4 regions of the Pantoea sp. SM3640 genome follow, and region 4 is predicted to be linked to each of the others. Evidence: predicted binding sites of a transcription regulator. Region 4 holds the regulator's gene; each other region holds the start of a gene.
What was found. The regulator PurR, encoded in region 4, represses purine synthesis genes. The targets are predictions, from matches to a motif close to CANGCAAACGTTTGCNTG.
Positions count from the first base shown of each region.

Region 1: the regulator PurR is predicted to act here: its motif matches at 1,175-1,192, upstream of tusA (sulfurtransferase TusA).
Region 2: the regulator PurR is predicted to act here: its motif matches at 2,109-2,126, upstream of IV493_RS16490 (NCS2 family permease).
Region 3: the regulator PurR is predicted to act here: its motif matches at 3,394-3,411, upstream of IV493_RS11510 (amino acid aminotransferase).

Region 1 covers NZ_CP064872.1:131,510-137,325, forward strand. Annotated here, with positions in the region: gene IV493_RS00585 (DcrB family lipoprotein) at 1-262, opposite strand, end outside; gene IV493_RS00590 (7-cyano-7-deazaguanine/7-aminomethyl-7-deazaguanine transporter) at 380-1,045, opposite strand; gene tusA (sulfurtransferase TusA) at 1,250-1,501, shown strand; gene IV493_RS00600 (zinc/cadmium/mercury/lead-transporting ATPase) at 1,554-3,830, opposite strand; gene IV493_RS00605 (lysoplasmalogenase) at 3,924-4,553, opposite strand; gene IV493_RS00610 (DUF2500 domain-containing protein) at 4,692-5,048, shown strand; gene IV493_RS00615 (DUF1145 family protein) at 5,073-5,345, opposite strand; gene rsmD (16S rRNA (guanine(966)-N(2))-methyltransferase) at 5,335-5,816, opposite strand, start outside.
Region 2 covers NZ_CP064872.1:3,548,116-3,553,931, reverse strand. Annotated here, with positions in the region: gene soxS (superoxide response transcriptional regulator SoxS) at 149-574, opposite strand; gene soxR (redox-sensitive transcriptional activator SoxR) at 675-1,160, shown strand; gene IV493_RS16495 (glutathione S-transferase family protein) at 1,200-1,865, shown strand; gene IV493_RS16490 (NCS2 family permease) at 2,225-3,574, shown strand; gene IV493_RS16485 (Na+/H+ antiporter) at 3,720-5,369, shown strand; gene IV493_RS16480 (LysR family transcriptional regulator) at 5,415-5,816, opposite strand, start outside.
Region 3 covers NZ_CP064872.1:2,462,817-2,468,632, forward strand. Annotated here, with positions in the region: gene pncB (nicotinate phosphoribosyltransferase) at 1-275, shown strand, start outside; gene asnS (asparagine--tRNA ligase) at 432-1,832, shown strand; gene ompF (porin OmpF) at 2,133-3,242, shown strand; gene IV493_RS11510 (amino acid aminotransferase) at 3,475-4,665, shown strand; gene IV493_RS11515 (MBL fold metallo-hydrolase) at 4,732-5,361, opposite strand; gene IV493_RS11520 (YcbK family protein) at 5,401-5,816, opposite strand, start outside.
Region 4 covers NZ_CP064872.1:2,054,472-2,060,287, reverse strand. Annotated here, with positions in the region: gene cfa (cyclopropane fatty acyl phospholipid synthase) at 1-632, opposite strand, end outside; gene punC (purine nucleoside transporter PunC) at 943-2,145, opposite strand; gene punR (DNA-binding transcriptional activator PunR) at 2,253-3,158, shown strand; gene purR (HTH-type transcriptional repressor PurR) at 3,155-4,180, opposite strand; gene IV493_RS09545 (YnhF family membrane protein) at 4,462-4,551, shown strand; gene IV493_RS09540 (C40 family peptidase) at 4,599-5,408, opposite strand; gene IV493_RS09535 (Grx4 family monothiol glutaredoxin) at 5,773-5,816, shown strand, end outside.

The DNA.
Region 1 (5,816 bases), 1.9 Mb from region 4:
CGGCAATCACAATAATCGCGCGGGCTCCGGTTTCATCCGCATACACATGCATGTTCGTGGTCTGCGAACCCAGTTTACCGCTTTTATCTGACATGCCTGGTGGCAGTGAGAAGCTCAGTTTGCCATCCATCAGCGTGACGGTCTGCGCCGACTGACTGGCACTGACGCCGTTGTCGTTCGCCGCTTCATCTTTCTTCTGGTCACAGGCCGCCAGGCCAAGTACCAGTAAACCCATTCCTACATATTTCACCAGGTTGCGCATCAGAATCCCTTTTTTAAGTTTCCAGTCAGGCATTAATACAACAGGAATCAGGTTGCAAACGCAACCTGATGATTGTCAGAAGATCTTAGCGGGTAATGGCGGAAATTATATAAGTTCTTAGCCGAAATTGACCTGGCGGGCGGTCTGGCGTTCAGCCAGACGTTTTAGCGCGGCATTGAGCAGCACGCCGTAGGCGGGCAGGAAGAAGACCATGCAGATCAGCACCTTGAAGCTGTAATCCACCAGGGCGATCTCGACCCAGTGCTGCGCCATAAACGCATCGGGGCTTTTATAGAAGGCGATAAAGAAGAAGGCCAGCGTATCGCTGATATTCCCCAGGAACATGGCGCAGCCGGGTGCTATCCACCACTGAGGCAGACGACGCAGACGGTTAAATACATGAACGTCGAGGATCTGACCCAGTGCATAAGCCATAAAGCTGGCGCAGGCGATACGGGCAACAAACAGGTTCATCACTTCCAGCGCCTGCCAGCCCTGCCATTCACCCTGATAGAACAGCGCCGAGACAGCGTAAGAGATAAACAGCGCCGGGATCATTACGGCCAGAATAATGCGTCGGGCCAGCGGTGCGCCAAAAATACGCACGGTGAGATCGGTCGCCAGGAAGATAAACGGAAAGCTGAACGCACCCCAGGTGGTGTGGAAGCCAAAGACAGAGATCGGCAACTGAACCAGGTAGTTACTGGAGGTGATCACCAGGAGGTGAAACAGCGATAACCAGAAAAGCGCATGCATGCGCTGACGTGAAGAAAATGCGAGCATATTCAACCTTTTTAATGTTGGGGTGAGGGAACCCATTGCGGGACGCCGTTCGGGCAGCGCCTGGCAGTTTTATGAGCAAAAAGCGGCGGCATATTACCGCGTTGTGCTTTTTATGCAATGGTTAATTTTAACGCAATCGTTATCGCCTTGCTTCACCGCCAGCACGCGCTAGAATGAGCGCCCCTTACCTGAACCGAGTTGATTATGAGCGATGCTTTTTCCTCTGCCGACCATCAGCTGGACGCCCGTGGCCTGCGTTGCCCGGAGCCGGTGATGATGGTGCGCAAAACCGTACGCAGCCTGCAGGATGGCGAGACGTTACTGATTATCGCCGATGATCCGGCGACGACCCGCGATATTCCCGGCTTCTGCCGCTTCATGGAACATGGCCTGCTGGCACAGCAGACCGACACGCTGCCCTATCAGTTTCTGATCCGCAAAGGTATGGCGGGTTAACAGCAGCCGTTCAGGCCGCCGTTAACCCTACTCTTCAGACAGAGCCTTTTACTCAGTCACGGCGCCGCAGTAACCGCAGCGCGTTGGCGGTGACCAGCGCGGTCGCACCGGAATCTGCCAGCACCGCCAGCCAGAGTCCGGTCAGACCCAGCAGGGTGGTGACCAGGAAAATCGCCTTCAGCCCCAGCGCAATGCCGATATTCTGGCGGATGATGCGCCGCGTACGACGCGCCAGCGCAATCATCGGGGCCAGGTTGCTGAGCTGATTCCGCGTCAGGGCCGCATCGGCCGCTTCCAGCGCGACATCGATGCCGCTGCCCATCGCAATGCCCAGCGTCGCCGCTTTCATCGCCGGGGCGTCGTTAATGCCATCTCCGATCATCGCTAGCGGCTGCTGCTGACTCAGTTCACGGATGGCCGCCACCTTATCGGCGGGCAGCAGGCTGGCGCGATAATCAATATCGAGCTGGCGGGCAATGGTTGCTGCCGCGCGCGGGTTATCGCCGGTCAGCATCAGGCTCTCAATGCCCAGCTTTTTCAGCGCTTTTAACGCCTCCACGGCATCGTCGCGCAGCTGATCGCGCAGGGCCAGCGCACCGAGCGCCTCGCCATCGCGCATCAGTACCACCAGGGTTTCACCTTCGGCTTCCTGCTGCGCAATCTGCGCGCTTTGCTGCGGCGTCAGGCCGGGCGTATGGCCGGGCGTCAGCAACTGAATCTGCTGGCCTGAGACCCGCGCACTGATGCCGCGTCCCGCCTGCACCTGCTGAGCCTGCGCGTCAGGAATGACTAGATCACGCGCCTGCGCGGCCGCCACGATAGCGCTGGCCAGCGGATGGGTCGCACCCTGTTCCGCCGCAGCGCTTAACGCCAGCATCTCTGACTCGCTGGCTGTGCCAAACCGCAGGATCTGCGTCAGCTGGGGCTTGCCCAGCGTCAGGGTGCCGGTTTTATCAAAGGCCATCCTGCGCAGCGAACTCAGGCGTTCCAGCGCCGCACCACCTTTAATCAGTGCACCCTGACGCGCCGCCGCAGCCAGCCCGGAAGTAATTGCGGCTGGCACAGAGATCACCAGCGCACAGGGGCAGCCAATCAGCAGCAGGGTCAGTCCTTTGTAGATCCACGGCTGCCAGTCGCCTGAGAAGAGCACGGGTGGCACGACCATCACCAGCAGCGACAGCAGCATCACCAGCGGCGTATAGATGCGGCTGAACTGATCGATAAAGCGTTCAACCGGCGCACGGTGCGTTTCTGCTTCCTCAATCAGCTGCAGGATACGGTCAATCGAGCTTTCACCGGGTTTTGACACCACTTCCAGCGTCACCAGCCGGTCGATGCTGGTGGCCCCGGCCAGGATTTGTTCACCGCTGGCGCGGGTGACTGGTAATGACTCACCGGTCAGCGCGCTCTCATCGAAACTGGCGAGCGGGCTGATTAAACAACCATCGACCGGCAAACGGCTGCCCGCCGCGACTTCAATCACATCACCCGGTTGCAGCGCCGCCAGCGGCACCTCACTGCGCTTGCCTTGTTCCAGGCGAATCGCTGATTCAGGCCGCAACGCCATCAGGCTGGTGACGCCGCTGCGTGCCCTTGACGCGGCATAGCTTTCCAGCTGTTCGCCCAGCTGAAACAGCACCAGCACCATGGCGGCTTCTGCATGCGCGCCAATGATCAACGCGCCTGCCGACGCCAGCGTCATTAATGTCTCAATGGTAAAAGGCGATCCGCTGCGCAGACGCTGCCAGGCACCGCGCGCGACCGGAACCAGGCCGACCATGGTGGTCAGCACAAACAGCCGATCGCCCCAGACGGGCGCGAACTGGCTGAGAACGCTGCTGGCAAGCGCCAGCAGCGCCAGTAAAATCAGTATCCGGTTCTGCTGCCAGCGCGAGCTTGCGGACGGCGTCTCCGAAGGTGTAGCAAGCCGGAAACCGGCTTTTTTTACCGCCTGTTCAACGGCGCTTTGTACATCGTTGTCAGCGTTAACCACCAGCTTCTCGCTGCTGAACAGCACGCGGGCATCGGTCACGCCTTTTACCTGGCGGACGGCGGTTTCAATGGTGCGGGCGCAGCCCGGGCAATCCATGCCGCTGACCTGCCAGCTAAAGGGCCAGGCACCTCGCCGGTCGCTTTCCTCAGCAGTGTCGGCCTCATTGCCAGGGCTGCTGTTGCAGTCACAGCAGCAGCCTGCCGTATCCGCCGTCACGGGCGTAGCAGCATGAATAGAAAGGGAGAGTGGACGGGCCTGACGAACCTGGCACAGCGGTTTTGCTGCGGCGTGGCTGGCACGCGGTTTGCCACAGCCACAGGCGTGATGTTGATGCATATGACCTCCGGAGTGTAAGAGTCGCGGGATGAGCAACGTTGCCCATCCCTTATCCTACACTCTGGAGTGAACTCCAGAGTCAAGACTAATTTCTCAGACGACCCACAGTGAACGCACGATCATAAAGTGACCGGCAAAGTAGCAGGCGGCCACAATCGCGCTGTCAGCGCTGAAGCGACGACGATAGTGCGAGATAAACCAGACCGCGTTGGCGAGCAGCAGCAGACCGGCACCGACCATGATCGAGAAGCTGTAATCGGTCGGACGGAAAAAGTACTGCTCGGTCGCTATCCAGGTCATCACTACCGTCATGCCAATAAAGGTGCAGACAGGCCAGCGCAGATCCTCCAGTCGGCTCCAGATGATGCCAATCAGAGCAGCACCGATGATGAGCAGCGTCAGCGGAATCGGCCAGAAGAAGGTCATGGTCATGCTGGCGGCGAAGCAGAGCGTATAGAGCAGGTGCGACAGGAAAAACGCCCCGACGGCATAGAGCATCTGCTGACGCGGCAGTAGCGTTAACGCATCACCGACCAGTGTCGCAACCAGACCGGCCAGAATCAGATAGTCCGTGGTTTGCAGCACCGGAGCCTGCCAGGCGAGCCCGACCAGCAGCAGCAGCGTGACGGGCTTAAACAGCCAGCGTTGCCATTGTGGGCCGCGATAGGTGGCATCGACATAGAGCCAGCCGGAGAAAAGTACAGCGAGGAAAGACCAGAGCATTGTTTCTCCCTTTTTTTACTCAAAATGGTGAAAGATCCCAAAATATCCCTTCCAGTTTAGGTTAAGCCTCTGAGATGTGACAATCAGGCAACTCTGGTTGTATGCTTTCCCGCCTGATTTAACAGGCATGAGAGCGCTATGAGCAAACCACCGTTAATCTTTATCATCGTTCTGGCGATTATTGCCGTGCTGGCGAGTCGTCAGTTTATTAAGCAACGGCGTGAGGCTGCGGTGAATGATGCCTCCCCCACGCGTGCTCTGCAGGCTGAAGTCAAAACTAAGCGTGAATTCCCTTCGCCTAATCGTCGTTCACGGCAGCGTGAAGTCATCGCCGGGGAAGAGATGCGGTATGAGGTGCTGTTTCATCCGCTGAACGGTGACAGCGACATCAAAGTGCAGCTTAAAGAGGGGGAGTATCATCAGCTGGATAAAGGCGCGAGAGGAGAGCTGAAGATGCAGGGCACGCGCTTTATCAGCTTCACGCCCGTGCAGTAAGGCGGGCATTGCGCCCGCCCGACACTACTTTTTGCGTGGGAAGTTTTTCTTCTGCCAGGCGACCAGTTCAAACACGCCAAACAGAAACACTTTCGCCTGGGTGACGCGGTCAATCGGCGGTGCATCTTTGGTCTGCGTCGTGCGCAGTAATACCAGTTGCAGACCATGCATCAGGATCATGAAGATCAGTGCAACGTTGATAAAATAAGTCAGTGGCTTCGGGTAGGGATGGACCAGATTAGCCAGTAAAAATCCCCACACGCATAGCATCAACAGACGCCCCAAATTAAGTAACATCCTGCGTCTCCTGTTGACGTTGATACAAACGATAAGCCACTTGTCCGGCTATTTTCTCGCGATAAAGATCCCACTCTGGCGGCACCGTTGGTGCGCCATTTTCCACTTCACTTTCGACGTAAATCAGCGCCTGATCGGCCAGCCAGTTATTCTGCTCCAGCAACTGTAGCGTCTGCTCCAGCAATCCCTGACGAAACGGGGGATCGATAAACACCACATCAAAGGGTGTACCCGCCTGTGCCAGCCAGTTTAGCGCATTGGTCTGAACCACAGTGCCATTCGTGGCGCGCAGCGTCTGCAGATTTTTTGTTAACTGCTGTGCCACCGGACGTTCCAGCTCCAGCAGCGTCGCCGATCCCGCGTAACGCGACAGCGCTTCCAGGCCTAATGCGCCGCTACCGGCAAAGCAATCAAGGCAGCGCGCCTCTGGCAGCACCGGGGCGAGCCAGTTAAACAGCGTCTCGCGAACCC
Region 2 (5,816 bases), 1.5 Mb from region 4:
GTGACTTGGGTCACATTATATCACCCGATTTTAAATTTTGAACAAAATTTGACTCTTGTATGGTAGTGACGTGCGGAAAAAGTGAGCAGCAGAAGAAGAACGGCGGGGGAAATCAGGCAGATGCGCCCGGAGCGGGCGCAGCAAAGAATTAACGGACCGGGCAGCACTCGCCGGTGGTGCGCTGGGTAAAGCTGGTAATGCCGTCGTTACAGCCAAAACTCAGCAGGCGAGGGCGCTGAATCGTCTGGCGGCGCATGGTGTGGCGGTAAGCGGTCGGGGTCTGTGAAAACTGACGACGAAACACCCTGGAGAAGGTCTGCTGCGAGTCATAGCCATATTGCATCGCGATATCAAACACCGGACGCTGTGTCTGCGATAGCGCTTCTGCGGCCAGCGTCAGGCGGCGCTCACGAATATAGCCACCCAGCGTCTGTTTCGTCACGGAACGGAACATACGCTGCAGGTGCCATTTCGAATAGCCTGATTTTGCCGCAACCTCATCAATCGACAGGCTCTTATCGAGGTTCTGGTCAATCCAGTCCGTCAGGGAATGAATGATCTCTTCTTGCATCATGGCCTCATCCTTCTGGTGCTTAATAAGGGGTAATGGGAGTTTAGGGGTTTCAATGGAGAAGGAGTATAATTCCTCAAGTTAACTTGAGGTAAAGGGTCTGATGAAAAAAGAACGCAACTATCCAAAACCGGTTTTAACACCCGGTGAAGTGGCGCGCCGCAGCGGTGTGGCGGTCTCGGCGCTGCACTTTTATGAAACCAAAGGCCTCATTTTCAGCACCCGTAACAGCGGTAATCAGCGCCGTTACAGCCGCGACGTGCTGCGACGCGTGGCGATCATCAAGATTGCGCAGCGCATTGGCATCCCGCTGGCGACGGTCAGCGACAGTCTTGACCACATTCCGCCCGATAAGCGCATGTCGACGACGGAATGGGATGCGCTGACCCGGCACTGGCGCGAAGAGCTGGATAAGCGCATTGAAACCCTGACTCGCCTGCGCAATGACCTGGATGGCTGTATCGGCTGCGGCTGCCTGTCGATGCGCGACTGTCCGCTGCGCAATCCTGGCGACCGGCTGGGTCAGCAGGGCTCGGGTGCAGTGCTGCTTGACCCGGAACAGGATGATAAACATCCACCTGTGGAGTGATGTCTATACTTGGTGAAGGTCAACACACAGGGAATCATGATGATCACCGTTCACCATCTTGAAAAATCGCGCTCGCATCGGGTGCTGTGGCTGCTGGAAGAGCTGGAAGTGCCGTACCAGATTAAACACTATCAACGCGAACCCACCATGCTGGCCCCGGAGGCACTAAAAAAAGTGCATCCACTGGGAAAATCGCCGGTCATTACTGACGGAAACCAGGTGGTAGCTGAATCGGGTGCTATTCTCGAATACCTTGAAGAGAAATATGATCGCGAATTCCGGCTGAAAGTGAGTGATGAGGCGTCACGGTTACAGTGCCGCTACTGGCTGCACTATGCTGAAGGCTCACTGATGCCGCTGCTGGTAATGAAGCTGATCTTCGGGCAGATGGGCAAAGCGCCGGTGCCGTGGCTGCTGCGTCCGGTCGGCGCGGCATTTGGCAAAGGGGTGCAGAAGGCGTTCCTGGATAAACAGCTTAAGCCGCACAGGCAGATGATCGAACAGCATCTGGCGACGCATCCCTGGTTTGCCGGTGAGCGTTTCACCATTGCGGATATCCAGATGAGCTTTCCGCTGCTGGCACTGGCGCGCCGTGCCGGACTCGATCAGATGCCCGCCACCGGGAAATGGTTGCAGACGGTGCAGCAGCGCGCCGCCTGGCAACGCGCGATTGCGCAGGGCGGCGAGCTTTCGCTGCCAGGTTAATCGTCTCTCTCCACCGGCGCGTGCTGTACGATCACCGCTGCGCCGGTGTGAATCCTCTCTTTATATGACATTAAGTTTATGGCCTCAGCGTTTCAGACTGGCTTCCGCCGGGTGTCGGCCAGCCTGTTACGCCCAATCTTTATGCCAAAGAATCTCCCTCTTAGAGTTGAAAACGTGGCGCTAAACGCCGGATAATCGCATGCCTTTTTATCTGGCCGCTTTTGACGGCTAATTATCTGCGGCAAGGTAAACGTTTGCCTGGCGGGTTAATCCCGACAGTGACGCCGTTTACCCGCTTATTCCAGGGACAGCGATGGTCGCAGAGCGATCCACACAACAAAAATTTTTGAGGCTCAACTATGTCAACTGAATCACGCCCGGCCAGTGGAAAACTGGACGCCTGGTTCTCGATCTCGGCGCGCGGCAGCAGCGTGCGTCAGGAAATTCTGGCCGGACTCACCACCTTCCTGGCGATGGTTTACTCCGTCATCGTGGTACCGGGAATGCTGGGCAAAGCCGGTTTCTCCCCCTCCGCCGTGTTTGTCGCCACCTGTCTGGTCGCCAGCTTTGGTTCCATCCTTATGGGACTGTGGGCCAACCTGCCGATGGCGATTGGCTGTGCCATCTCCTTAACCGCCTTTACCGCTTTCAGTCTGGTGCTGGGTCAGCATATCAGCGTGCCGGTGGCGCTGGGCGCAGTGTTCCTGATGGGCCTGCTGTTTACGCTGATCTCCGTGACCGGCATTCGTGCCTGGATTTTGCGTAACCTGCCGATGGGCGTGGCGCACGGCACCGGCGTCGGGATTGGCCTGTTTTTGCTGCTCATCGCCGCTGATGGCGTGGGTCTGGTGGTAAAAAACCCGGCTCCGGGCCTGCCGGTAGCGCTGGGTCACTTCACCACTTTCCCGGTGATGATGACGCTACTGGGACTGGCCGCGATTATCGGACTGGAGAAGCGCCGGGTACCGGGCGGCATCCTGCTGACCATTATCGCTATTTCGCTGCTCGGCCTGATCTTTGACCCGTCGGTGACCTGGCAGGGACTGTTTGCCCTGCCGAGCCTGCGTGACGCCAGCGGTCAGTCGCTGCTGTTCAGCCTCGACATCATGGGCGCGATGCAGCCTGTGGTGCTGCCCAGCGTGCTGGCACTGGTAATGACGGCTGTTTTTGACGCCACCGGCACCATCCGCGCGGTCGCAGGGCAGGCTAACCTGCTGGATAAACAGGGCCAGATTATCAATGGCGGTCGTGCGCTGACCAGCGACTCCGTCAGCAGCCTGTTCGCAGGTCTGGTAGGCGCGTCACCGGCTGCGGTTTACATCGAATCGGCGGCAGGAACGGCGGCGGGCGGTAAGACCGGCCTGACCGCGATTGTGGTGGGCCTGCTGTTCCTCGCCATCCTGTTTATGTCGCCGCTGGCTTATCTGGTTCCCGCTTACGCGACTGCGCCTGCACTCATGTATGTCGGTCTGTTGATGCTCAGTAACGTGGCGAAAGTCGACTTCGGTGATTTTGTCGATGCGATGTCGGGCCTGCTCACGGCGGTGATCATCGTGCTTACCTGCAACATAGTGACCGGCATCATGATCGGTTTCGCCAGCCTCGTAGTGGGGCGTCTGTTCGCCGGTGAATGGCGTAAGCTCAACGTCGGCACCGTGATCATTGCCGTCGCGCTGGTGGCGTTTTACGCCGGTGGCTGGGCGATCTGACTGTATAACCGGGCGTGCGACTGCGCGCCCGGAATTTTTCACTTTTTTCCCGCCCGGCGCACGCGTAGCTGACAACCTTCACCGCCGTTTGTTTTACACTTTAGCGCTTAACCAATGATTGAAAGAAACGACGCCTAAGGAAAGCATGGAAATCTTTTTTACTATTCTCATCATGACGCTGGTCGTGTCGCTCTCTGGCGTCGCGGCCCGCATTCTCCCTTTTCAGATCCCGTTGCCGCTGGTGCAGATCGCCGTAGGTGCGATGCTGGCCTGGCCCACGTTTGGTCTGCATGTCGACTTTGATCCGGAGCTGTTTCTGGTGCTGTTCATCCCGCCGCTGCTGTTCGCTGATGGCTGGAAAACGCCGATCAGTGAGTTCCTGCATCATGGTCGAGAGATCATCGGCTTAGCACTGGCGCTGGTGCTGATTACCGTGATCGGTATCGGCTATCTGATCTACTGGATGGTGCCAGGTATCCCGCTGATCCCCGCGTTTGCGCTGGCGGCGGTGCTGTCGCCGACCGATGCCGTGGCGCTCTCCGGCATTGTCGGTGAAGGCCGCATTCCCAAGAAGATTATGTCGATCGTGCAGGGTGAAGCCCTGATGAACGATGCATCGGGCCTGGTATCACTGAAGTTTGCCGTGGCCGTGGCCATGGGCACCATGGTATTTACCTGGGGCGGTGCCAGCGTTGAGTTCATGAAAGTCGCCATTGGCGGCCTGATTGCCGGTGTGGCCATCTGCTGGCTGTACGGGAAATCACTGCGCCTGTTCAGCCGCTGGAGCGGGGATGACCCGGCGACCCAGACCGTGCTGCTGCTGCTGCTGCCGTTCGCTTCTTACCTGATTGCCGAACATCTGGGTGTCTCAGGCATCCTGGCGGCCGTGGCTGCCGGTATGACTATTACCCGTTCCGGTATTATTCGTCAGGCACCGCTGGCTATGCGCCTGCGTGCTAACAGCGTCTGGCAGATGCTGGAATTCATCTTCAACGGCATGGTCTTCCTGATGCTGGGCCTGCAGCTGCCGGACATTCTGCAGACCTCTATCGACCAGGCGCAGGCCGACACCAACGTCGAGCTGTGGATGTTGTTCGCCGATATCGGGCTGGTCTATGCCGCGCTGATGCTGGTGCGTTTTGGCTGGCTGTGGATCATGCAGCGTCTGAGCAAACGCCTGTTGAAGAAGAAGCCGCTGGAGTTCGCGAACTACTCGCTGCGTGAGCTGCTGATCGCCACGTTTGCCGGGGTGCGCGGGGCGATTACCCTGGCGGGTGTGCTGTCGATTCCACTGTATCTCACCACGGGTGATCCCTTCCCGGCGCGCTATGAGCTGGTGTTTATCGCCACCGGCGTGATTCTGGTCTCATTGCTGGTAGGGGTCGTGATCCTGCCGATTCTGCTGCGCGGCATTGATAGCATCGATAAAGGTGCCCATCGCCGTGAGCTGCAGAATGCCCGTGCGGTGATGGCGGGTGCCGCCATTGAAAGCCTGCATAAGATGGAAGATCGGCTGGAGAATGAGTCGGAAGAGAACATCGATCCGGAACTGCTGAAAGAGGTCAGTCTGCGCGTGATTGGCAACTTACGCCGTCGCGCTGAAGGGAAGAATGATCTTGAGCATGCGCTTTACGCTGAGAACCTTGAGCGTCGCTTCCGCCTGACCGGGCTGCGTGCCGAACGCGCAGAGGTCTATCATCTGCGCGCCACCCAGCAGATCTCCAATGAGACGATGCAGACGTTACTGCACGACCTGGATCTGCTGGAAGCACTGCTGATCGAAAAAGAAGAGTAAGCCCTGACCTGCACGCCTGCACATTCATGCAGGCGTGCCAGCTTTTCACACCGACAGGCGCGGTGGTTCATCCGGCCAGTGCTCGCGACAACAGTTGATCCACGCCTGCGCACTGCGCGACAGATAACTCCCTTCCCGCCAGATCAATCCCAGACTCCACTTCAGTTCCGACTCCAGCGGCAGCCACAATAATGACTGCTTATCCAGCCGCTGACAGATCGGCTCCGGCAGAATCGCCAGCCCCATCTCCGCCTGCACCATTGCCGCCAGAAAATCCCACTGACCGCTGCGCACCGCCACCGTTGGCGTCAGGTTAAGCCGCTGAAACGCCTGCATCAGCTGGCGATTCAGCGAGAACTCCTCATTGAAAATAAGTAAGGGATGCTCTGCCAGCTCTGCCAGTCCTACCTGCTGGCGGCTGAGCCACTCCGGGCGGCGCGGCAACAG
Region 3 (5,816 bases), 410 kb from region 4:
TGGTCTTTTCTGACAACTTAAATCTCGACAAAGCACTGGCGCTCTATCGCCACTTTGGCCAGCGCACGAATGTGGTGTTCGGCATCGGTACGCGTCTCACCTGTGATATTCCGGGCGTGACGCCTCTGAACATCGTTATCAAGCTGGTGCAGTGCAACGGCAAGCCGGTAGCGAAACTTTCAGACAGCCCGGGCAAAACCATCTGCCAGGATAAAGCCTTTGTCAGAGCCCTGCGTAAAGCCTTTGATCTGCCGCTGGTGAAAAAAGCGAGTTAAACCTCTTCTTATCGGGGCGTTGATGCGCCCCGCCTCTGCTGTAATAAATCCGCTTTCCCCCTGAATTTTGCTTGTTTCCTGAAGACTCACAAGTAACATAGCAAAACCCCGGATGGGGCAACTTTTAACTCACTTCTTCTATATAGAGAGATATTTATGAGCGTAGTGCCTGTAGCGGACGTACTGCACGGTCGCGTCGCGGTTGACAGTGAAGTCACCGTACGTGGTTGGGTGCGTACCCGAAGAGATTCCAAAGCCGGTCTTTCCTTCATCGCTGTCTATGACGGCTCCTGCTTTAATCCCGTTCAGGCTGTCGTCAATAATTCTCTGAATAATTATCAGGATGAAGTGCTGCGTCTGACCACCGGCTGTTCCGTTATCGTTACCGGTAAAGTGGTGGCATCGCCAGGTCAGGGCCAGGCGTTTGAAATTCAGGCGACCAGCCTGGAAGTCGTCGGCTGGGTGGAAGATCCGGACAGCTACCCGATGGCCGCAAAACGCCACAGCATCGAGTATCTGCGCGAAGTCGCTCACCTGCGTCCGCGTACTAACCTGATTGGCGCGGTCGCCCGCGTTCGCCATACTCTGGCGCAGGCGCTGCATCGCTTCTTTCATGAAAATGGCTATTTCTGGGTTTCTACTCCGCTGATCACCGCCTCGGATACCGAAGGTGCTGGCGAGATGTTCCGTGTCTCAACGCTGGATATGGAAAACCTGCCGCGTAACGATCAGGGCAAAGTCGACTTCAGCGAAGATTTCTTTGGTAAAGAGGCCTTCCTGACCGTTTCCGGTCAGCTGAACGGCGAAACCTACGCCAGCGCCCTGTCGAAGATCTACACCTTCGGCCCGACGTTCCGCGCAGAGAACTCCAATACCAGCCGCCATCTGGCTGAATTCTGGATGCTGGAGCCGGAAATTGCGTTTGCGTCACTGGATGATGCGGCTGCACTGGCAGAAGCGATGCTGAAGTATGTGTTCAACGCGGTGCTGGAAGAGCGCGCCGATGACATGGCGTTCTTCGCTGAGCGCGTGGATAAAGACGCGGTTGAGCGCCTGCAGCGTTTCATCACCACCGATTTTGCCCAGGTTGACTATACCGATGCGGTTGAGATCCTGATGAACTGCGGTCAGACCTTCGAGAACCCGGTTTCCTGGGGTATCGATCTCTCTTCTGAACACGAACGCTACCTGGCAGAGCAGCACTTCAAAGCGCCAGTCGTGGTGAAAAACTATCCGAAAGACATCAAAGCGTTCTATATGCGCCTGAACGAGGATGGCAAAACCGTGGCGGCGATGGACGTTCTGGCGCCAGGCATTGGTGAAATCATTGGCGGTTCACAGCGTGAAGAGCGTCTCGATGTGCTGGATGCACGTCTGGAAGAGATGGGTCTGAACAAAGAAGATTACTGGTGGTATCGCGACCTGCGTCGCTACGGTACCGTGCCACATTCTGGCTTCGGACTGGGCTTTGAACGTTTAATCGCCTATGTGACTGGCGTGCAGAATGTTAGGGACGTCATCCCCTTCCCACGCACGCCACGCAATGCAAGTTTCTAAAATTCAGCATTAAATATAAGAAATTCATATATATAAAGAGGTCGGCACTGCCGGCCTTTTTTTATTTTTGTAAATTTTGAGTTCTCTCACAAAGTTCCGTATTTTTTACATTTTGTAATACATATTTTCTTTTAGAAACCAGATTACGAGTTTAGTAGCATTTAAGCGCTAGAATTACGGCGGGTTGGATGGAAAGATGCGTGCAGACACAGGAAGACACCAAACTTCACTCAGGGTTCTGTAAAGATTTCCTGACGGCAGTGGCAGGTGTACAAATAACTCCAATGAGGGTAATGAATAATGATGAAGCGCAATATTCTTGCAGTGGTTATCCCTGCTCTGTTAGCCGCCGGTGCAGCAAACGCTGCAGAAATCTATAACAAAGACGGCAACAAACTGGACCTGTACGGTAAAGCTGTTGGCCTGCATTACTTCTCTGATGATTCAGAGAACGACGGTGATCAGTCTTACGTTCGCTTCGGCTTCAAAGGCGAGACCCAGATCAATGACCAACTGACCGGGTATGGCCAGTGGGAATATAACATTCAGGCCAATAACTCTGAAGGTTCTGACGCACAAGACGGTAACAAAACCCGTCTGGGCTTCGCCGGTCTGAAATTCGGCGATGCCGGCTCAATCGACTACGGCCGTAACTACGGTGTGGTTTACGATGCAATCGGCTGGACCGATATGCTGCCAGAGTTCGGTGGCGACTCAGGATATTCTGATAACTTCATGAACGGTCGTAGCACCGGCCTGCTGACCTACCGCAACACCAACTTCTTCGGCCTGGTTGATGGCTGGGACTTCGCTGCTCAGTACCAGGGCAAAAACGACCGTGCAGACATTCGTCGTGCTAACGGTGATGGCTACGGTGTTTCAACCACTTATGTTTCTCCGATCGGTGTAGGCTTCGCAGCAGCTTATAGCAGCAGCGACCGTACTAATGCGCAGTCTGCAGGTACTGTCCGTAACACAGATACTGATACCAACGTAGGTACTGGTGTTGGCGAAGGTAAACGTGCAGAAAACTGGGCAACTGCTCTGAAATATGATGCCAACAATGTTTATTTAGCTGCGATGTATGGTGAGACCCGTAACTCTACACCTATCAACTCAGGTGACTTTACAGCGTTCGCAAACAAAGCTCAGAACATTGAACTGGTTGCACAGTATCAATTCGACTTCGGTCTGCGCCCATCTATTGCTTATGTACAGTCTAAAGGCAAAGATATCGAAGGCGTGGGCGATGCTGACCTGGTTAAATACATCGACGTTGGCGCGACTTATTACTTCAACAAAAACATGTCTACCTATGTTGATTACAAAATCAACCAGCTGGATGATAACAACCCACTGGGCATCAACTCAGATGACGTGGTTGGCGTAGGCCTGGTTTACCAGTTCTAATCCTGCTTTAAGCATGTTGAAAAACGGGGCTACGGCCCCGTTTTTTTATGCCTTTTATTTTCCTCATCCGCGTTTCTCTCCCCCTTCTGCTCAGCGTTAACCTCAGCTTCTCCTGATAGCGAAATCAACACCGCAAAATAGTCGATTTTGTCTCGCAAATGGTTGGCATTTGCCTGGCCGGACGCTAACCTGATAGTCCTCTTGCTAAAGTTCACGCTAATGGACCTGACACATGTTTGAATCGATCTCTGCTGCACCCGCCGATCCTATTCTCGGGCTGGCCGATCTGTTTCGTGCTGATGACCGCCCTGAAAAAATCAATCTGGGCATCGGCGTCTACAAAGACGAAACCGGCAAGACCCCGGTACTGACCAGTGTTAAAAAAGCTGAGCAATACCTGCTGGAAAACGAAACCACGAAAAACTATCTCAGCATTGATGGTCTGGCGGATTTCGCTCGTTGCACACAAACGCTGCTGTTCGGCAATCAAAGCCCGCTGATCACCGCAGGCCGCGCACGTACAGCTCAGACACCGGGTGGCACAGGTGCGTTACGTGTAGCAGCAGATTTCCTCGCCACGCAGACCTCGGTGAAACGGGTCTGGATCAGCAATCCAAGCTGGCCGAATCACAACAACGTGTTCAATGCTGCCGGTCTTGAAGTTTGTGAATATCATTACTATGACGCAGCAAACCATACGCTCGATTTCGAGGGTATGCTGGCGTCGCTGCAGCAGGTTCAGCCAGGCGACGTGGTGCTGTTCCATGGCTGCTGCCATAACCCGACCGGTATCGACCCAACGGCTGAGCAGTGGCAGCAGCTGGCGCAGCTGTCAAAGACTAATGGCTGGTTACCGTTGTTCGATTTCGCCTACCAGGGCTTTGCCCGTGGTCTGGATGAAGATGCAGAAGGTCTGCGTATTTTTGCCGCCTCGCATCAGGAACTGATCGTCGCCAGTTCTTACTCCAAGAACTTCGGTCTGTATAACGAACGTGTCGGAGCCATCACCCTGGTGGCGGCGGAAGCCAGCGTGGCCGATACGGCGTTCAGCCAGGTGAAGTACACCATTCGTGCCAACTACTCCAATCCACCGGCGCATGGTGCTGCCATTGTCGCTACCATTCTCGGTAACGACACGCTGCGTACCATCTGGGAGCAGGAGCTGTCGGATATGCGTCAGCGCATTCAGCGCATGCGTCAGCTGTTTGTGAACACCCTGGCTGAAAAAGGCGCGCAGCGTGACTTCAGCTTTATCATCAGGCAGAACGGTATGTTCTCGTTCAGTGGCTTGACTAAAGACCAGGTGATTCGCCTGCGTGAAGAGTTCGGTGTCTATGCCGTTAACTCAGGCCGCGTGAATGTGGCGGGCATGACGCCAGACAACATGTCGGCGCTGTGCGAAGCGATTGTCGCCGTGCTGTAACGCAGATGACCAAACAAAAATGGGCCTGACGGCCCATTTTTTATTGCAGTAAAAATTACGGATTGTTTACTGCAGGAAAGGATTACTGATGCGTTCATGCCCCAATGTTGAAATCGGGCCGTGACCGGGAAGAAAAGTCACATCATCGCCAAGCGGCAGTAATTTTGTGCGGATAGCATCAATGAGCTGCTGATGATCGCCCTGCGGGAAGTCAGTACGCCCAACACCACCATTAAAAATCACGTCGCCTGAAATCAGCAATCGTCCCGGACGGTCAAAGAACACGACATGGCCGGGTGAATGTCCCGGACAGTGCAGAACGTCCAGCGTGGTCAGCCCGACCTGCACGCTCTCCCCCTCTTCCAGCCAGCGATCGGGAGTAAACGGTGCGCACTCGTCAAGTCCGAACATCCGGCTCTGAGTCGGCAGCGCTTCCAGCCAGAAGGCATCGCGCTTTTGCGGTCCGACAATCGGAATCTGATAAAACGCCGCCAGTTCAACAGCGGCCCCGACATGATCTAGGTGTCCATGTGTCAGCAGAATCTGAGCAGGTTTAAGTTTTAGCTGTTCCAGCGTTTGTTTGATCAGTTCGGCATCGCCGCCTGGGTCGACCAGTGCGGCTTCGCGAGTCGTGTCGCACCAGATAACTGAGCAGTTCTGGGCAAAAGCGGTAACAGGAATAATGTGGTAATTCATAACGCTCCATGACCGGCTCACGCAGCGTTGCCGGTGTCATTACCAGTGCCTGATCGGACCGGTATCAATATGTACAAAGTTACTGCGGGGATAATATCCTACACCACCCGCACGCAGAGATAACGCCGCTTTGCGTACATTCGCCAGCGAAACCCCTTCAATATGAAAATCCATCGCCTGACCTTTGGTGTGATAGCTGTGCTTTGCTACTCCCGGACCACTCTCACGTAACATATTGTTGGTTGCCAGTGAACGATAGCCGGAAACCAGCTGGATCGGTTTACGCATGCCCAGCAGCGCCTGCAGGCGAAAAATCTGGTCAAACAGATGTGGATCGATGCTTTTCACTTTGTTGGCGCGATAGTCACGGAAAAAATGATTTAATCGTGACAGCTCATCCTTGTCGTAACTCTTACCATTAAAAAACTCAGTTTTAAGGGTTTCACCGGTGTGAA
Region 4 (5,816 bases):
CTACAGCGCTGCTGCGCCAGTTTCTGTTGTTCGGCGGAAATCGTCACGCCATGCACGTTAACGCCATAATGACGTGCGGCAAATTCCGCGAGTCCGCCCCAGCCACAGCCGATATCCAGCAGCGACATTCCGGGTTTCAGCGCTAATTTACGGCAAATCATATCCAGCTTGGCTTCCTGCGCCGTCGCCAGGGTCGTGGCCTCTTTCCAGTAGCCACAGGAATATTGCATATAGGGGTCAAGCATCAGTGAAAAGAGATCGTTACCCAGGTCGTAATGCTCTTTACCGACAATCCAGGCCCGCTTTTTCGACTGCAGATTGGTTAAGCGGGCAGCGGCAATGCGCAGCGTATCTTTAAAGTGATGCGGGAGTTGCTGATCGAGTTTATGTTTCAGCACCTGATGGAAGAAAATATCCAGCCGATCGCACTCCCACCAGCCATCCATATAGCTCTCACCGAGCCCAAGCGATCCCTCCTGCAGAACACGCTTAAAAAAGCCGGGATGATTAATATGAATATCCCAGGGACGTGAACCATTAATTTCAATATCCGCTTTTTCCAGCATCTCGTGGACGATGCGATACCAATGGTTTTCTTCAGGGCTCACTGCTTCTGCATAAGATGAACTCATAGCTTTTCCACCACCTGTCCAATCTGAACCTGAACAAAGAGTAGTCAATTTCGTCAGGCATTGAGAAACGGTACGGATGACTCCGCACACCGGTTGACTGTGTGATACAGAGGACTGGACTAGCCTGCAGCAGGTCGGTCTGGGTAAGAATAACGCGCGCGAATACCGTCCCGGCAACAGGGTGCCAATCAGATTATTACGTTATTATATTGTTGATTTATTACAGATTTGTTGACCCGGATGAGTATATGCTCACGCGGGTCAATATTCAATGACTTATTGTTAGGAGGCTAACGAAAAAGTCAGTGTGTCACTGATTATCCTGGCAGGCAGGTTGCGCGGAGGCAACAACAGTTTGTGCGCTTGCGGTACGCTGCATGGCGTAACCCACCAGCGCCAGCAGAATCGTCACCGTCATCATCAGCGTAGTGGTAAACAGTGCATGCGTTAATCCGGCAGAGACTGCCAGGCTTGCAGCGAAGCAGAGTCCTAGCTGTAAAGTGTTCTGCAATGCGGCCGCTTTACCGGTGGCGTGCGGGAAGGGTGTCAGCGCACTGGAAACCACAATTGGATAGATCGCACCGTTAGCCAGCGCCATACCGCAGAACGGCACCATCAGGCTCACCAGCGTGCTGCCGCCTGACAGCGCGACGGCAAACAGCGCCAGAATGCTCAGGCTGTAAATGCCCAGCAGCCACGGTAACAGCTGAGCGCCATTAAAGCGGTTGAGCAGGGCGCGACAGCCGAATCCACCAATCAAAAAGGCGAACGTCTGGGGCACATAACTCAGACCGATATCGGCGGGTGAAAGGCCCAGATCCGCCAGAATAAACGGCGAGCCGGTCAGCCAGGCAAAAAAACTGGCTGAACAGGCGGAGTAGATCAGCACGTTGCCGCTGTAAACCCGTGATTTCAGCAGGGTGAAAAATCCGGGCTGGGTGCCTTTCTCGCGTGCTTCCTGGCGTACGGTGGGCAGGCGCAGCGTGGTCAGAATCAACGCCACCGCAATCAGCGTCAGCACCAGGAAAATCGAACGCCAGTGGAAATGGCCGATGAGCCAGGCACCCAGCAACGGGGCCAGCGCCGGGGAGAGCGCAACCAGCGGCATAATCGTGGCAAAGACTTTGTTAGCGCGCGCGGCAGGATAGCGATCCACTACCAGTGCCTGCCAGCTCACGGCCGCAGCACAGACGCCAATCGCCTGCACAAAGCGCAGCGCCAGCATCAGAGTGGTATCATTCACCCACAGCATGCCCGCACAGCCGATGCCAAACATGGCCAGTCCGGCCAGCAGCACCGGTTTACGTCCAATGCGATCGGAAAGCGGTCCCCAGAAGAGCTGCCCACAGGCGAAACCCGCCAGAAAGAGACTCATACTGGCGCTGATCAGGCCCGGCGAGGTATTAAACGTTTGCTGCATCGCACCAAAGGCGGGCAGATACATATCTGTGGCTAAAAAGCCGAGCATGCTCAGCAGGGCAAGGTAGGGCATAAATCCTTTATTCGACAACATCTCATTCTCATTTTTGCAGGATGAACGCGGCAGAGTGTAAAAGGTGCGTTTGCCGCTGTGAAACGGTAATATTTGCCGATTGCTGTTAAAATTTTTGAAGGCAGATTATGTGGTCAGAATATGCATTAGAGGTCGTTGACGCGGTCGCCCGCGGGGGCAGCTTCAGCGCCGCTGCTCAGGAGCTGCATCGGGTGCCCTCTGCCATCAGCTACACGGTGCGTCAGCTGGAGAACTGGCTGGCAGTGCCACTGTTCGAACGCCAGCATCGCGAAGTGGTGCTGACGCCAGCAGGCGAACATTTTGTCCGGGAAGGGCGCAGCGTCATCAAAAAAATGCTTGCCACCCGGCGGCAGTGTCAGCAGCTGGCCAATGGCTGGCGCGGGCAGCTCAGCATTGCCGTTGACCGCATCGCCAAACCTCAGCGCACCCGGCAGCTTGTTAAAGATTTTTATCGCCACTTTCCCGATATGGAACTGATCATCAGCTATGAAGTTTTTAACGGCGTCTGGGATGCACTGGCCGATGGCCGGGTGGAAGTTGCGATTGGGGCCACCCAGGCGATTCCGGTAGGCGGACGGTTTGCATTTCGAGATATGGGTACGCTCAACTGGCGCTGCGTGGTCGCGCCCGATCATCCTCTGACTCAGGCGAACCAGATCGATGATGACACGCTGCGTAGCTGGCCGTCACTGGTGCTGGAAGATACATCACGCGCACTGCCGCGTCGTATGACATGGACGCTGGATAACCAGCGCAGGCTGGTGGTGCCGGAGTGGCAAACCGGACTGGAGTGCGTGCAGGCAGGCTTGTGTGTGGCGATGGTGCCGGGTCATCTGGCCAGACCACTGCTCGACAGCGGCGAGCTGGTCGAACTGACGCTGCCGGTGGCATTTCCGGATAGCCCTTGTTGCGTCAGCTGGGCAGAGGATCGCGCATCACCGGCGACAGGCTGGTTGCTCAGCTATCTGGGTGATGCGCAAACGCTTAATCAGGAGTGGTTAAGCGAGGATTAGCGGCGATAGTCGCGGAACGGACCATCCGCCACTGAACGGCGCTCAATCAGCGTCGGATGGACTTCAATCGTTTGAGACACTTCACGCTTACTGGTGATGCGGTCAAGCAGCATATCCAGCGCTTTCTCACCCAGCTGGGCTTTTGGCTGATGCACCGTGGTCAGGGCAGGGGCGAAATAGCGGGCGTTGCGCACATTGTCATAGCCGATGACCGAAATATCCTGCGGCACGCGCAGACCCATCTCGTCGGCGGCGCAAATGGCCCCCATCGCCATGATATCACCGCCGCAGAACACCGCCGTCGGGCGCTGCTTCTGCGACAGGATCTGCTGCATCGCCTGATAGCCCGACTCCGGCTCAAAGTCACCCTGTACAATCCACTCGGCACGCGGCTGAATACCCGCTTCTTCCAGTGCCTTTAGGAAACCGGCATGGCGTCCACCGCCGGTGTTACGCTCCATCTGACCGGGGATAGCACCAATATCACGGTGTCCGCGTTCAATCAGATAGCGTCCCGCCAGATAGCCGCCCTGGAAAGCATTATCCAGCACCGTGTCAGTAAAGTCGGCGCGCGATTCGCCCCAGTCCATCACCACCATCGGGATATTGCGGTTCTCTTCCAGCATCTGCAGCAGATCGTCCGGATACTCAGAGCACATCACCAGCAGACCATCGACGCGCTTCTGCGCCATCATGCTGAGGTAGGCGCGCTGTTTTTGCAGATCGTTATGCGCATTACCCAGAATCAGCGTATAGCCTTTGTCAAAACAGTGGTTTTCAACCGCTTCAATAATTTCAGCGAAATAGGGCGCTTCGCTGGAGGTGGCAAGCAGGCCCAGCGTTTTGGTGTGGTTTACTTTCAGGCTGCGCGCCACAGCACTTGGCGAGTAGTGCAGTTCCTTAATTGCCTGCCAGACCGCCTCGCGTGTTTCTTCAGCGACAAAGCGGGTTTTATTGATGACGTGCGAAACGGTGGTCGTTGAGACGCCAGCGCGTTTCGCCACATCTTTAATTGTTGCCATGAAAATCGGACTCCAGTGCTTACCTAACTCTATGATAAGCGTAATGTTAAACGTTTGCGTCTGCTCAGGGTTTTTTCCGCAAAAATGCGGCTTTTCTGGCCGGTAAACAGGCCGCTGGCGGAGAAAAAACGCCAGAAAAGATGCGCAAACGGAATCAGGGTTGCGCGCGTTGCGCAACAAAGGCGGGATTCTAACAAGGCTGAACGGATAAAACGAGATTTTTACCGGACCCTGTGGGAAAATGCCATATCCCTGCAAAGTGTGTGACTAAGGAGCAAGCAATGAGTACCGATTTGAAACTGGCTTTGATGACCACTGTCGGCTGTCTGCTGATGATTGTGGCCTTTAGTTTTACTGCCATTCTGCACTAATAAAAAAAGCCGGGATTATCCCGGCTTTTTTCTGACTGTTCTGCTGCTCAGCGTATCGTTTTCGGCGTCATCACCCGACGGGCACCAATATAGTGGCGCTGCCAGTAATCTTCCCCTAATGCACTGATCTGAATATCTTTGCCGGTACGTGGCGACTGAATAAACTTGCCATCGCCCAAATAAACGCCGACGTGGTCCGCTGTGCCGCGGCCATTAATACGGAAGAAGACCAGATCGCCTTTCTCCAGCGACTCACGCTTGATCGGCGCGGCGTCACGCAGGTGATACATCTCGTTAGCGGTACGCGGGATCTTAAATTTCACCAGGTCTTTATAGGCATACCAGACCAGACCGCTGCAATCGAAACCGGTATGTGGAGAGGTGCCGCCCCACTGATAGGGTTTACCCAACTGCCCCATCAGCTTGGTCATTGCGGTCTCACGCGCCTTCTGATAGCGCTGGCGGTGGGATTTGCTCATTTTAATCGTGCCTGGCTCGCGGGTGGTGACCTCAGCGGTTTTCAGCTGGCGCTGATGCCCATAGCGTTTCTTCTCTTTATTTTTTTCTTTGCTTTTGCTGATACGGGCGGTTTTGAGCGAGGTCTTCTTAGCAGGCGTCTGTTTAGCAGTGAGTTCGACTTTTTTTTGTTTTTTCGTTTTAAGTTTTTGGTCAGGGCTGAGACGAGTTTTTTTCGTCACCGTTTTTACCGGGCGACGCTTGCGGCGTTCATCGTCGCGCGCACTCTTTTTCTCTGCTTTATGCGTATTGACGTTCACCGGCGCGTGAGGCGACGCAGCGGCGATGTTGAAAAACAGTTGCGCAAAGGCCAGCATAAAAAGCGTAATGATTAAACGCATAGTCCATTAATTAGTTAAGTTGTCAGGGCCACTACGCACCGCGACAAAGTTGAGATTAATCTGATCCAGGATCAGTGCCCAGGCCATTCTAGTCCAGTTCGCTTAAAAACTGTAATGCCTTTTAATGTTAATCTTTGCAGCCCACGTGATTGCACTGAAAATGAACATTTTCAGCATGTTATACCAACGGAATTATTACGAATTATTAAACTGTTACCAGCTGTTAATACCTGAAATTAAATGTCCTGCGCACGGGACTTAACAATGATGGTCATTTAATCGGGCAGGGAGCAAAATCTCATTTTCAGTCACGCTGCGAAGTCGCTACAATAAACAAACACGAAGTAACGAATTAAGGAAGGCAATTATGAGTACTGTAGAAAAAATTCAGCGCCAGATCGCAGAAAA